2 regions of the Micromonospora aurantiaca ATCC 27029 genome follow, and region 2 is predicted to be linked to the other one. Evidence: riboswitches for the same ligand, from Rfam matches in the RefSeq annotation. Region 2 holds a riboswitch; the other holds the start of a gene.

Region 1 (7,311 bases), 1.5 Mb from region 2:
ACGGCGGGCGCATCCTCAACCTGATCGACTCGGTCGCCGGTGTGGTCGCCGCCCGCCACTCCGACGGCCCGGCCGTCACCGCCGCCATCGACGAGACCGCGTTCCTGCGGGCGGTACGCGTGGGGGACGTGGTACACGTGGACGCCCGGATCACCTGGGCCGGCCGCAGCTCGATGGAGGTGGCGGTGAAGGTCAGCGCGGACCGGTGGGACCGCGCGGTGCCGCCGGTGGACGTGGCGACCGCGCACCTGGTGATGGTGGCGGTGGACGACGAGGGGCAGCCCCGGCCGGTGCCGCCGCTGCACGCCGAGACCGACGGCGACCGGCGGCGCTACCGGGAGGCGCAGATCCGGCGCGAACACCGGCTGGCGCTGCGCCGGGCGCTGCTCGACGGCGCCGGGGAGGGCTGAGCGGTGCTCGGACTGTCGGCGGCCACGCTCGCGGGTTACCTGGCCGCCATCGTGGTGCTCATGCTCACCCCGGGGCCGGACATGATGTTCGTGCTCGCGAACGCCACCCGGTACGGCCCACGGGCGGGCGCGGTGGCCGCGCTCGGGGTCGCCGCCGGGGAGGCGGTGCACGTCGCCGCCGTGGTGGCCGGGCTCGCCACGCTGATCGCCGCGTCCCCGGTGCTGTTCACCGCGATCCGGTGGGCCGGTGCGGCGTACCTCATCGTGCTGGGCCTGCGGGCGCTGCGCGGCACGGGCCGGCCCGGCGCACCGGCGGACCGGCCGGACGGGGGTGCCGGGCGGGCGTTCCGGCGCGGGCTGCTGACGAACCTGCTCAACCCGAAGATGATCCTGTTCAGTGTGGCGTTCCTGCCGCAGTTCGTCCGGCCCGAGGCGGGCCCGGTGGCGGCGCAGCTGGTGCTGCTCGGCGTGCTGTTCGTCGCGGTGCAGCTCGCCGTGGACCTGGCGCTCGGGGTGGGCGCCGGGCGGTTCGCCAGGCGGTGGGGCGACAGCCGCTGGTCACGGCGCGTCGACCGGCTCTGCGCTGTCGCCTTCGTCGCGCTCGGCGTCCGGCTGGCCGCCGGCTGAGACGCACCGGGGCGCGGTGCGGGCGTCGGCTGGTCGGCGGTCGGCAATGCCCGGGCCGGTTGATCGACTCCATCACGCCGAGGTGGCGGCATCAGAAGTGCTCCGACCCCGCCACCTCGGCGAACTGGCGATGATCATGAGGCCGGTCCCGGTTCGGCTCCGCCGGCGTCCCGGACGCGGGCGGCCGCTCGCGGTCCAGGTGCAGGCGCAGCAGCACCCAGCCCAGCGACACGGCGCCGATGAACACGTACGCGGGCTGGGTGCCGAACGTGTCCCAGCAGGTGTGCAGCGTGACGGCGGCGGCGAAGGTGAGCAGGAACGCCGCCAGCTTCCGGCCGCCGGGCGCGGCGGCGAACGTGAACAGCGCGGCGGCGGTCAGCCCGGTCCAGGCCAGGTGCGCGGCGGGCGCGGTGAGACCGCGTACCAGCAGCGTCCGCTCGACCGCGCCGAGGTTGCCCTCCGACCCGACGAACGCGGCGAACGCGTAGCCCATGGTCTCCAGCGCGGCGAACCCGGCGCCGGAGGCCACGCCGATCACCAGGCCCTGCGCCGGGGACGGGTGCCGCCGCCACAGCAGCAGGATGCCGGCCGGCACGATCAGTTTGGCGGTCTCCTCGGCCAGGCCGACGAGCGCCATCGGCAGGACGCCGAGGCGGTGCAGGGCGCCGTACTCCAGCCAGCCGGCGGCGACCACGCCGACCACGCCGCCGAGGAGCGCGGCGACGCCGACGACGGAGCCGGGGACCGGGCGGCGGGCCGGCCGTCCCTGGGCGAAGGCCAGGAACGTGGCGGGCGCGACGCACGCGCCGAGCACGATCAGCGCCGGGACGAACGTGACGGTCCCGGTGCCGGCGAGTGTCTCCAGCACCAGCAGGTGAAGCCCGACGCCGACGAGCAGGACCGCCACCCACGCCCAGCGGCGTCCGGTATTCCCCATACCGCCGAGTATCGCGCCCGCCGGCTCGCGCCGGAATCGGGGGTAGGCACTGTGGACAGTGAGATCATTCCGACACGCCGACACGACATCTGGTGTTGCACGCAAGCCCTCACCGCCATATATGGTGGTGCCGCAGCTGGTTCGGCCGAGCCCTTCGGGGCGGGCCGAGGCAAGAGGGAACCCGGTGGGAATCCGGGACTGCCCCGCAGCGGTGAGTGGGAACGACAGCCGTCAACAGCACTGGGCCACCGGCCTGGGAAGCGACGGCCGGTAGGCGACCGGCGACCCCGGTCGGGCCCGCGAGTCCGAAGACCTGCCAGCGCGCCGTACGCCTCCGCGTACGGCGGCCGGAGGTCGCGCGGGACGACCGACGCCAGCAGCCGGGCCGGCCGTGCGCCGCGCCCGTTGGCGTCTCCCGCCGTCTCCAGACGGTGACAGCGAGGAGAGGTCATGACTGTCGTGCAGGAGAGTCCCCCGTCCGGAACCGGCGGGTCCGAGACCCGCCGGCCGGCGATGCGGGTACGCAAGCGGGACGGCGACACCGAGCCGGTGGACGTCGGCAAGATCGTCCGGGCGGTCGAGCGCTGGGTCGCCGACCTGGACGAGGTGGACCCGCTGCGGGTGGCCACGAAGACGATAAGCGGGCTCTACGACGGGGCGACCACCGCCGAGCTGGACCGGTTGTCGATCCAGACCGCGGCGGAGCTGATCGGCGAGGAGCCGCAGTACTCGAAGCTGGCGGCGCGGTTGCTCGCCGCGTACGTGGACAAGGAGGTCCGCGGACAGGGCGTGGCGAGCTTCAGCCAGTCGATCGCCTACGCGCACGGGCTGGGACTGATCGGCGACGAGACGGCCGGGTTCGTGGCCCGGCACGCCCGCAAGCTCGACGACGCCGTGGACCCGGACGGCGACCTGCGGTTCGAGTACTTCGGACTGCGCACGGTGGCCGACCGCTACCTGCTGCGGCACCCGCAGTCGCGGCTGGTGGTGGAGACGCCGCAGTACTGGCTGCTGCGGGTGGCCTGCGGGCTGTCCCGCACCCCGGGCGAGGCGGTCGGCTTCTACCGGCTGATGTCCAGCCTGGCGTACCTGCCCAGCTCCCCCACGCTGTTCAACTCCGGCACCCGGCACACCCAGATGTCGTCGTGCTTCCTGGTCGACTCGCCGCGCGACGAGCTGGACTCGATCTACGAGCGGTACCACCAGGTGGCGAAGCTGTCGAAGTTCTCCGGCGGCATCGGCATCTCCTGGTCGCGGGTACGCGGCCGGGGCGCGCTGATCCGGGGCACCAACGGGCGCTCCAACGGCATCGTGCCGTTCCTCAAGACGCTCGACGCCGGGGTGGCCGCGGTCAACCAGGGCGGCCGGCGCAAGGGCGCGGCCTGCGTCTACCTGGAGCCGTGGCACCCGGACGTGGAGGAGTTCCTGGAGCTGCGGGACAACACCGGCGAGGAGTCGCGGCGTACGCACAACCTCAACCTGGCCAACTGGATCCCGGACGAGTTCATGCGCCGGGTCGAGGCCGACGGCGAGTGGTCGCTGGTCGACCCGTCGGACGCCCCGGAACTGCCCGACCTGTACGGCGAGGCGTTCGACGCCGCGTACCGGGCGGCGGAGAAGAACGCGGTCCGCACGGTCCGGGCGCGGGACCTGTACGGGCGGATGATGCGCACGCTCGCGCAGACCGGCAACGGCTGGATGACGTTCAAGGACGCCGCGAACCGGCTGTCCAACCAGACCGGCGAGCCGGGCAACGTGATCCACCTGTCCAACCTGTGCACCGAGATCCTGGAGGTCAACGACGACGCCGAGACGGCGGTGTGCAACCTCGGCTCGGTGAACCTCGGCGCCCACGTCACCGCCGACGGCGTGGACTGGGAGCGGCTGCGCGCCACGGTCCGCACCGCCGTGGTGTTCCTCGACCGGGTGATCGACATCAACTACTACCCGGCCGAGCAGGCGGCGGCGTCGAACCCGCGCTGGCGGCCGGTCGGGCTCGGGCTGATGGGGTTGCAGGACGCGTTCTTCACGCTGCGCCTGCCGTTCGACTCGGCGCAGGCCAAGGAGCTGTCCACCCGCGTGCAGGAGGAGATCCTGCTGACCGCGCTGGAGACCTCCGCCGGGCTGGCCGAGCGGTTCGGGCCGCATCCGGCGTACCCGCAGACCCGGGCCGCGAAGGGTGACCTGCACCCGGACCTGTGGGGCGCGGAGCCGGCGCAGGCCGGACGGTGGGCGGCGCTGCGCGAGCGGATCGCCGTCCACGGGCTGCGCAACTCACTGCTGGTGGCGATCGCGCCGACCGCCACCATCGCCTCCATCGCCGGCTGCTACGAGTGCGTGGAGCCGCAGGTGTCCAACCTGTTCAAGCGCGAGACCATGTCCGGGGAGTTCCTCCAGGTCAACACGTACCTGGTGCGGGAGCTGAAGGCGCGCGGCCTGTGGACACCGCAGGTCCGCGACCGGATCAAGCGGGCCGAGGGCTCGGTGCAGGACATCACCGAGCTGCCCGCGCCGGTGCGGGAGCTGTTCCGCACCGCCTGGGAGCTGCCGCAGCGGGCGCTGATCGACCTGGCCGCCGCGCGGGCGCCCTTCATCGACCAGTCCCAGTCGCTGAACCTGTTCCTGAGCGCGCCGACCATCGGCAAGCTGTCCTCGATGTACCTGTACGCCTGGAAGGCCGGGCTGAAGACCACCTACTACCTGCGTTCCCGTCCCGCCACCCGCATCCAGCAGGCCACCGTCGCGCCGGTGCTCGCCCCGGTCTCCGGCGTGGTCTCCGCCGTGAGCGACGACGAGGCGCTGGCCTGTTCCCTGGAGAACCCCGAGAGCTGCGAGGCATGCCAGTGACCACCACCGCACCGACCCGGCACATGCTGCTCGACCCCGGCATGGACCTGACCCTGCGGCCGATGCGCTACCCGCGCTTCTTCGACCGGTTCAAGGACGCGATCAAGAACACCTGGACGGTCGAGGAGGTGGACCTGCACTCGGACCTCGCCGACCTGGCGAAGCTGTCCCCGGCCGAGCGGCACCTGGTGTCGCGGCTGGTGGCGTTCTTCGCCACCGGCGACACCATCGTCGCCAACAACCTGGTGCTCAACCTCTACCAGCACGTCAACTCCCCGGAGGGCCGGCTCTACCTGTCCCGGCAGCTGTTCGAGGAGGCGGTGCACGTCCAGTTCTACCTGAACCTGCTCGACACGTACGTGCCGGACGAGAAGGAACGGTTCGCCGCGTTCGACGCGGTGGAGAACATCCCGTCGATCGCCCGCAAGGCCGAGTTCTGCTTCCGGTGGATCGACTCGATCTTCGAGCTGCGCGAGCTGCGGACCCGCGCGGACCGGCGGGCGTTCCTGCTCAACCTGATCTGCTTCGCCGCGTGCATCGAGGGCCTGTTCTTCTACGGCGCGTTCGCCTACGTCTACTTCCTGCGCTCCCGGGGACTGCTCAACGGGCTGGCCTCCGGCACCAACTGGGTGTTCCGGGACGAGTCGATGCACATGGCGTTCGCCTTCGACGTGGTGGAGACCGTACGCGCCGAGGAGCCGGACCTGTTCGACGACGAGATGGAGCGGCAGGTGAAGGAGATGCTGGCCGAGGCGGTGGAGTGCGAGGTGAGCTTCGCCGAGGACCTGCTGGGGCAGGGCGTGCCCGGGATGTCACTGGCCGACATGCGCGAATACCTCCAGCATGTGGCCGACCGGCGCCTCGCAGTGCTCGGCATCGCCCCCATGTACGGCAGCGGCAACCCGTTCGCGTTCATGGAGTTGCAGGACGTGCAGGAGCTGTCCAACTTCTTCGAGCGCCGGGTGTCGGCGTACCAGGTCGGGGTGACCGGCTCGGTCACATTCGACGACGACTTCTGAGCGCCGCCCCCGCCCCGGCCGTCACGGCCGGGGCGGGACCGGGCTCTCGCCGGGCAGCGCCGTCGCCCGGACCCGCCCGATCAGCGCCACCACGGCGACCGCCATCACGGCCACCACCACGAACGCGCTGCGCAGGTCCAGGGCGCCGGCGAGCAGGCCGATCACCGGCGCCGCGAGCAACGCGCCCGGCCACTGGCCCATCGCCACCACCGAGACGCCCTCACCCGAGGTGAGGCCGGGCTGCTCGCCGGCGAAGCCGAGCACCGTCGGGGTCACGCACGCCAGGCCGAAGCCGAGCAGTCCGAAGCCGGCCATCACCGCGGCCGGATGGGGGTACGCCACCGGCAGCGCCACGCCGGCGGTGGCGACGAGCGCGGACAGCCGGACGAAGCGGATCCGTCCGAACCGGCCGGCCAGCCGGTCGCCGAACAGCCGGGCGACGGTGGCGGCCAGCGACAGGCAGGTGTACGTGGCCGCGGCGAGCACCGCGGCAGCGCCCGCGACCTCGGTCGCGTACAGCGCGCTCCACTGTGCGCCGGCCATCTCGATGAACGAGGCGAGGAACGCGATCACCGCGAGCAGCAGCAACTGCGGGGTGAACCGGTCGCGCAGCCGCCGCCGGTCCTCGCCGTCCTTCGTCTCCTGCCGGGGCGTGTCAGGCAGCCAGCGGTGCGTACCGACCAGCAGCGCTCCCAGCAGGACGCTGGTGACAGCCATCTGCGCCGACGGGGACATCCCGATCGCCGCGGCGCCGGTGCCGCACAGGCCACCGGCCAGCATGCCGATGCTGAAGCCGGCGTGGAAGGTGGACAGGATGGGCCGCCCGTAGCGCTTCTGCACCTCGACCGACTGGGCGTTCATCGGCGTGGCCAGCAGGTTCGCCGCGAAGCCCCAGACCGCCAGCCCGCCGACAAGCGCCACCACTGTGGTGGACGCGGCCAGCAGCGGCGCGTTGACCAGGATCAGCGCCGCCCCGGCCAGCGCCAGCCGGCGGGTGTTGATCCGGCTGATCAGCACCGCCACCACGACCAGGGAGACCAGCTCCCCGGCGTTCGTGGCGATGTTGGCCAGGCCCCAGCCGGTGTTGCCGACGCCTACCGCGTCCCGCACCTCCGGCACGCGGGCCGACCACCCGCCGATGGCCAGGCCCATGATGACGAAGAGCAGCGCCACCGACCAGCGGGCCCGTACGGCCGAGCGTGGCACCGGCGGCGCGGGCTGCTCCGTCGTGTGCTGGTTCGTCGAGGTGTCCGTCATGGTCGTCGTACCTCTCTCCGATCGGTCCGTCGGAACTCCTACCCGATCGCGTGGTCGAGGAAGCACGCACCGTCAGGAAGGTGTACCTCCGCCGGGGTGGTCCCGGGGTCGGTGACGAGCGCCGAGACCACCGCGACGTAGTCGTCGATGAGCCCGCGGACGAGGTCGTCGCCGAAGACACCCCGGTTGCGGATCACCACGCCGCCGGCCCGGT
Region 2 (7,311 bases):
CCTAGGGAGCGGCGATGCTCGGCGGGGCGCCGGCGCCGAAGGACCAGCCCTCGACACTGCCCGGCGCGGGGTTGTAGCCGGTCGCCCCCGACGTGCTGTAGGACCAGGAGCCGCCGCTGGACGCATGCCAGTACGACCAGTACGCCGTGGCCGGCGGGGTGTTGACGCACGGCTCGGTCGCGGCGGTGGGCTTGCCGTTGATCCGGCAGACGAAGGCCAGGCCCCAGCGGGCGGTGCCGGTGACTGTGAAGCCGGCGGCCTGAAGCGCGGCCAGGCCGGTGGCCGGATCGCCCGGCGCACAGGCGACCTGGACGCCGCCGCCGAGCGTGGCGAAGTCGACGACCACCGTGACTCCCGAGGTGCCCGCGCAGGCGGCGGCGTGCGCCGCCCGGGGCGCGGGTTCGACTGCGGTCAGCGCGACGCCGGCCACGACGGCGGCCAGGAGACCGGCCAGCCAGGTGCGGACTGTGGAACGATGACGGAACACGGATCCTCCTGTGATCGGGCGAGCGGCGAAGCGGTTCACGGGCAGGCGAGTGCCGGTGCGCCGGGGTCGGCGCCGACGGCGGACAGACGGGCGTACCCGATCCCGGTGAGACCGAGGACGGCCTGGGCGGTCGCCCGGGGTGCGGTGGCCGGGTCGAAGCCGCCGCCGTCGAAGTCGACAGCGCCCCTGTCGGCCGGCGCCCCGGCGCAGCCGACCTGGAGTCCGGCGAGGAATGCCCGGGCCCGCGCCCAGGCCGGCAGCCGGTGGCCGTCGCGCAGGGCCTGCGCGGCGAGGCCGGTGCTGTTGGCGTTCGGCGTGCCGCCCGCGTTGGCGAAGCCGCCGTCGGCACGCTGAACGGACACCAGCCAGCGCAGCCCGGCGGCGGCGTCGGCCGGACGGTCCGCGGCGCGCAGCGCCTGTGCCGCGAGCGCGGTGGCGTCCACGTCGGACGTGCAGACCGGTTGCGCGGGCAGCAGCGGGTAGCCGCCGTCCGGGCACCGGGTGCCGGCCAGCCAGGCGGCCGCCGCCGGTGGCGCTCCGCCCGCCGTACGGTCCAGCGCCAGCAGCGCGAAGGATTGGCTGAACGCGTTGCTGTAGTCGCCGTACGCGGACCGGTCGCTGAACCTGCCGGCCGGCGTCTGGAGCGAGCGCAGCCGGGCGATCAGGTCCACCCCGCCGACGTCGGCCGGGTCGCCGCCGCGCACCTGCACGGCGAGGGCGAGCTTGGCGGTCGCACCCGCGTACGCCTCGGAGACGCCGTCGCCGAGGTAGCCGTCGCGGATGTCCGGCCGGGTGACCCAGGCCAGCGCGTCGGCGCCGTGGTCGTCGGCGACGCCGGTGGCGGCGAAGGCGAACACGGCGTCGAGGGTCAGCCCCTGGTCGGGGTACGCGACACCGTCGAAGACCGCCTCGAAGCGTTCGCCGTCGACGAGTTGCCGGGCGAGCCAGCCGCCGGCGGCCTCCGGGCGGGTGAGGGCGGCGCGCTCGGGGGCGGCGACGGCGGGTGTGGTGAGGGTGAGAGCGGCGAGTACGCCGCAGAGGAGCGCGAGCAGGCGGTGCCGGCTTCGGCGGACGACCATCGGAAGCGCCTTTCCGGCCCGGCGGTCGCAAGCCCGGACGACCGCGGCAACGCCGCGTCGACCGGGACTCCGACCCGTGGGCCACGACGGGTGGGGAGCGGATGCACGCGTACGACGGGTATTCGGGCTCGCCGCCGCAGATTTCTCTGGGCGGCCTACCGTTGCGGGCCAGCGCCGGATTTCGACCGGTCTTCCCCCGCACGTACACGCGGTGGTTCAGTTGTCGCGACAGTCTGCTGTGGCCGGAGCGCCGATGTCAATGCGCCAGGATCCGGACACGTGCCGTGACGGCCGGCGGGACGCCCGGTGAAGACCGGGCGTCCTCGACCTCGTGGTCACTGTCAGCGGGGCCGGGAGCCGGTCATCGGCGGAACGGCCCGGTGACGCAGTAGGTGATGCCGCCGGAGGACGAGCCGGTCGTGCCGCGTTGCGACGAGAAGTACAGCCGGTCCCCCGCCGGGGTGAACGCCGGCCCGGTGATCTCCGAACCGCTCTGTCCGGTGATCCGCAGGAAGACCGAGATCTTGTCGTCGGGCGTGATCATGCAGATCTCCATGTTCCCGCCGTCCTCCGCGACGTACAGGTCACCGGCAGTGGACCCGGTGATGTTGTCGACCCCGGTCAGCGGAGGGGTGCCCGGACTGACCAGGTTGTCGTCGTAGGCGAGCTCGTACGTGCCGGCGGCCAGGTTGACCTGCCACACGCGGTTGTCGCCCTTCGTGGTGAACCAGACGGTGTCATCCGCGTAGTGACAGCCCTCGCCGCCGTTGAACGTCTTCGCGCCGGACACCTGCTGCCGGGTCGGGGTGGGCGAGCCGTCCGGGTCGGGCACCGTGGCCCAGGTGAACGTGCCGGAGGTCGCCGTACCGGCGCGGAAGACCTGGAGGGTTCCGGCGGAGAGGTCGCCCCAGGTGGTCGGCACGAACCGGTAGAACTTGCCGTCGGTCTCGTCCTCGGTCAGGTAGACGACCCGGCGGACCGGGTCGGCCGCGGCCGCCTCGTGCTTGAACCGGCCCAGCGCGGGACGCGCCACGGCGGTCCCGCCGAGGGGGTACGTCTCGAAGACCCGGCCCAGGGACACCTCCTCGCAGGAGAGCCAGGTGTTCCACGGCGTCTTCCCGCCGGCGCAGTTGTTGTTGGTGCCGGAGAGGATCCGCGACGCCCCGACCACGGCGCCGCTGGAGTTGAAGACGAGGCGTGAGGCACCGCCGCCCGCACCGGCTGACACCTCGGAGTTCGACACGTAGATCCAGCCGGTGCCGTTCGGGAACACGGCGCCACCGTCCGGAGCGTCGTGCCAGGTGTACGACGTCCCCGGCACCGTCCGACGGGATCGTGCGACGATCGAGCTGGTGAAGCCGGCCGGCAACTGGATGCCGTTGGCGTCGGCGGGCTGGAGCCCACCATAGGGGCCCGCCGCGTTCTGCGCCGGGGCTCCGTACGCCGCCGACCACGCGGTGAACGGCAGCGCGACAGCGCCCGCACCGACGACAGTGGCCCGCAGCATTGCTCGACGATCCATGGAACCTCCTCGGTAGGTTCCCCAGATCTGACCGGGCGGAGCTTACGCACATCGATCTGTTGGATGAACGTCGATGGACGCCTCGGTGCGCGGCGTCGTGTCACCGGCCGTCTCGTCCGTCGCCTGCCGGTGACGGGAGCGACTCGCGGTCGGCCCCCGCCACCGTTCGCATGGCTGGTCAGCCCTTGCGCCACTTCTGGTTGGCCGTGCCCCCGCAGTCCCAGAGCTGGAGCCTCGCGCCGTCGTTGCCGTTCCAGTCCTTGATGTCGACGCACTTGCCGGCCTGGAGGTTGACCAGGTCTCCGGCCGCGTTCAGGGTGAACTGCTGGGCGCCGGTGCCGTTGCAGGTGTAGAGCTGCACCGCCGCCCCGTTCGCGGTGGACCCGGCGTCGATGTCCATGCACTTGTTGTTCTGGCTCTTGAGCGCCGTGCCGCTGAACGTCCACTTCTGCGCGTTGGTGTTGTTGCAGTTCCACATCTGCAACGGCGCGCGGTCGACGAAGTTGGAGCTCGGCACGTCGATGCACTTGTTGTTCCAGTTGCTGACCACTGGCACCCCGGTGGTCGGGGTGCCGCCGCCACCGCCGGTGAACGGGCTGAGGATCAGTCCGGCCGAACGGGGATCGCCGTCGTGCACCAGCGACTCGAATCCACCGACGTCGTCGAAGGCGAACGCGTACGCCCGGCCGTCGGTCATGTTGGCGTGGATCAGGCGTGCGTACTGGTTGGTGGGGTTGCTGCGGTAGAAGTCGGCGGCGTTCGTGCTCGGCTGGGTGTCGACGGTGCCGAGCGTGCCTCGGTTGAGGGCGGCGCAGAGCGTACGCGAGATCGGGCCGACCACCTGGTCGTTCGGCGCGGGCAGGTCGCCGTCGCAGCCCCAGACGCTGGCCGAGGAGGGCCGGTTGAAGGAGGCGACCACCTGGCCGCTGCCGTTGGTGAAGGTCATGGTGTTGCCCGAGGTGCGGCCGTAGTACCGGATGGCCGGCTGGTCGGCGAAGGGCGCCACGGTCAGGGTCTTCGTGGTGTACGCGTTCCACGCGGACGCGATGTACGAGTCCAGGTAGGTGGTGCTGAGCAGGCCGGCCCCGGCCGCCTTGCCCGGAGCCAGGACGCGCAGGACGGTCCCGTCGGAGCGGGTGTGGACGGTGCCGGCCCAGCCCGGCTGCGCCCGGATCCCGTCGATGACCGCGTTGCGTCCGTTGGCCACCACGTCGCCGGTGCGCTTGGTGACGCCGTTGGCGCCGGTCACGGTGACCGCGTGCGGGATCGCGAACATGTCGACCTGGGAGCTGTTGAGCCACAGCCCGGAGTCGTTGTAGGTGAACTCGCTCCAGTCGAAGAGGATGTCTCGGTTCGCGTCACCGGCCGCCCAGGGCGCGGGCTGCACCAGTCCGTCCGGGGTGAGGAAGAACTTGAGCTTCTGCCCGAGGGAGAAGTAGGCCCGGCCGGAGAAGCCGCGGGGGAACTGGATCGTGGTGCTGCCGCCGTTGCCGGGGCCCGGTATCGAGACGTCCGGCGCGGGCGACGGCGGGAGCTGCCCGCCGGTCCACGGTACGAATCCGCCGCCGGAGGTGACGTAGCCGAGCCGGCCGGAGGACAGCTGGACGCCGATGACGTAGAGGTGGACCGGGTCGCTGCGGCCGGTGGTGTTGGTGACGGTGACCGGCAGCAACGCCGGTCCGACCGCCTGGGCGGGCGTAGCGACGACGGCGCCGGTGAGCCCGGCGAGCAGGGCGGACGCGGCGGCGAGCAGCCTTCTTCGGAGACGCATGGGGACACCTCGCGGGAGACAGGGGGACGGGAGAGCGCTCTCTCAGCAGGGTCCAATTGTTAATATTGTTTGTCAATAGGTGGTTGCCTATGGATCAGGGCCACGGCGAAGGTCACCGGTTGATTAAGATCCACTACGGAACAGTCGACTGTGGATTGGGTAGGTAGGTACATGAAACGCATGCTTTCGGCGCTGACGGCGCTGGTGACCGTCGCGGCGGGCCTGACTGTCGGCGCCCCCGCCGCCCAGGCGGCCGGCTCCTGCTCGGGGACCATCACCTACAGCCAGGTGCAGTCGTCCGGGCTCGGTGAACTGGTGATCTACTACAACAGCAGCAACGGGGGCACCAACAGCGCCTGCTTCTACCACCGCGGCGCGGCGTACGGGAGGTCGGCGCCGACCTTCGTGCAGATCTACCGCTGCGCGGAGCGGTCGGGCGAGGGCGCGCACTGCACCCGGTCGGGCGGCGCGGACACCAATTCCGGTGACTTCAGCTATTACGCCGGCCCGGTCGCCGTCACCGGTACGGCGAACTACTGCGTCGAGGCGGTCGGCTACATCGGATGGGCCGGTGAGCGCCACCAGATCTACAGCCGCCGCCAGGGCTGCTGAACCCGCTCCCCTCCCCGGACCGGGGCCGGCGCACGATGAGCGCCGGCTCCCCGGCCGGGCCGGGTCAGGGTCGGCGGCGACCCGGCCGAGGAAGGCCGAGACCCCGGCGTACGGCCCGTGGTCGCGGTGGCAGTCGTAGCGCTCCGCCCCGTCCGTCACCGCAGGGCCCACCGCCGCAGGGGCGGGCGCCCGGGAGCGCCCGCCGGGCCGGCAGTTACCAGCACCACTCGATCCACAGGCGGCGTGCGCCGGACACCAGGCGGAGTGCAGTCGTGCGACGGATGGTCATCGTCCTCATAGGAACCTCCGATGTGATGCACCTCGGGGCTGGCCCAGAGCGTAATTCCGGTCGATGGAAATAAGAAGGGTTCTCGCGATTCGCGGCGGGCTGATCGCACCGCCACGCCGAACGCCGCCGTCGCGGCGCCGGCCATTCCGCTGCCGAGCAGGCGTACGACGGTCAGCGCGACAGCATCCGGCGGACCCGGCGGCCCACCGCTTGCTTGACCTGGTCGCGCAGTGGCTGCGCGCGGCGTGCCGTGAGCTTCTGCTGCAGCGTCCGGTTCTCGTCCCGCAGCCATTGGATGCGCGTCAGCAGTTCCTCGGCCGTGTAGGCGGAGGCCGGCCGGACCGCCGGCGGGTAGACGGTTCGGCGGACCTGCTCGTCGAAGCGGGTGGCGCTGTCCCCGTCGGCGAACGACAGGCCGAGGTCGTGCTTGGCGAGGAACGCGGTGATCCGCGCGAAGCGCTCCTTGTGGCCCTCGTTCAGGGCCGTGTAGTCGGCTTCCTCGTAGAGTCGGGCGGCGTCGACGTCGGCCAGCACGTCGCGCATCAACCGGTGCGGGATGTCGAAGTAGCGGGCCAGTTCCAGGGTGCGCGAGTCGTGTGCGAGGAGATACCCGGGAGTGCCGGAGATCAGCGCCGTGATGGTGCCGTGGATCCGGGTGCCGAAGGCGAAGTCGAATCCGGAGAGATACTCCATCCAGGGCCACGGGTCCATGAACATCCGCACCTTGTCCTCGACGAAGAGCGGGTGTGAGGTGTGGATCGGCATGTCGTCGGTCTTGCCGCGCAACTTCGGTGCGTCGCCGTAGAGCAGGGTGCCGAGGGTGTACAGGCCCTGCGCCACGTAGCGCAGATTCGGGTAGCGCTGGTGGTGGTGCTGGACGATCGGGGCCAACGCGCGGACGTACGGCGAGATGACGAACGCGAGCCGATCCTCGGTGTCCAGGGTGGCCTTCGCCTTCTCGACCCGGAGGCTGTCGCCGTGCAGGAACATCGACGGACAGCCGATCTGCTCGACGGCGGAGAACCCCAGCGTACGCAGGTAGTTCTCGCTGATCTCGCCGCGTACGCCGATGCTGTGCGATCGGTCCAGCACCGCCCGGCAGAACGCCTTCACCGGCTCGTCGATCGGGCGCAGGTACTCCCGGTCGCCGTCCACGTCGGTCTGCGCCCCGACCCCGAGCACCACCACCGGGATCTTGAGCCGCTCGATCAGCCGGGTCATCGACGTCAACCGGTTCACGTAGTCGTGGCGGAACGCGTTCGCCAGCGGGATCACGAAGACGTCGTACTTCTCGTTGATCTCGTCGGCATCGCGCGGGTCCGTCCGGAACCGCGACGGGGTGATCTCCGCCGTCGAGGTGGACAGCAGCTTGTGCGCGGCGTGGCTGAAGACCAGGTTGCCGCTGTTCTTGCCGATCCAGTCCCGCTCGTAGGTCTCCTCGGCGGTGACGACGTCGAACGGGCCCTTGCGGGCTCGCAGCAGGATCCGCTGGTGCATCCGGGGTGTCCACCCTTCGTCCCGGACGCCACGGCGCCCGGCGAGGCCGAAGCG

What was found. Region 2 has a riboswitch for cobalamin ahead of MICAU_RS19560 (peptidase). Riboswitches for the same ligand answer to the same signal wherever they lie in the genome.
Region 1: another riboswitch for cobalamin. It lies ahead of MICAU_RS13095 (ribonucleoside-diphosphate reductase subunit alpha); the one in region 2 lies ahead of MICAU_RS19560 (peptidase).

The regions. Positions count from the first base shown of each region.
Region 1 covers NC_014391.1:2,989,190-2,996,500, reverse strand. The annotation lists gene MICAU_RS13110 (acyl-CoA thioesterase) at 1-410, shown strand, start outside; gene MICAU_RS13105 (LysE family translocator) at 414-1,037, shown strand; gene MICAU_RS13100 (PrsW family glutamic-type intramembrane protease) at 1,129-1,974, opposite strand; cobalamin riboswitch at 2,095-2,308, shown strand; gene MICAU_RS13095 (ribonucleoside-diphosphate reductase subunit alpha) at 2,425-4,821, shown strand; gene MICAU_RS13090 (ribonucleotide-diphosphate reductase subunit beta) at 4,812-5,840, shown strand; gene MICAU_RS13085 (MFS transporter) at 5,862-7,097, opposite strand; gene MICAU_RS13080 (condensation domain-containing protein) at 7,136-7,311, opposite strand, start outside.
Region 2 covers NC_014391.1:4,462,530-4,469,840, forward strand. The annotation lists gene MICAU_RS19555 (SCO2322-related protein) at 2-487, opposite strand; gene MICAU_RS19560 (peptidase) at 523-1,566, opposite strand; cobalamin riboswitch at 1,663-1,786, opposite strand; gene MICAU_RS19565 (alkaline phosphatase PhoX) at 1,928-3,088, opposite strand; gene MICAU_RS19570 (beta-1,3-glucanase family protein) at 3,267-4,859, opposite strand; gene MICAU_RS19575 (hypothetical protein) at 5,031-5,471, shown strand; gene MICAU_RS19580 (polysaccharide pyruvyl transferase family protein) at 5,932-7,257, opposite strand.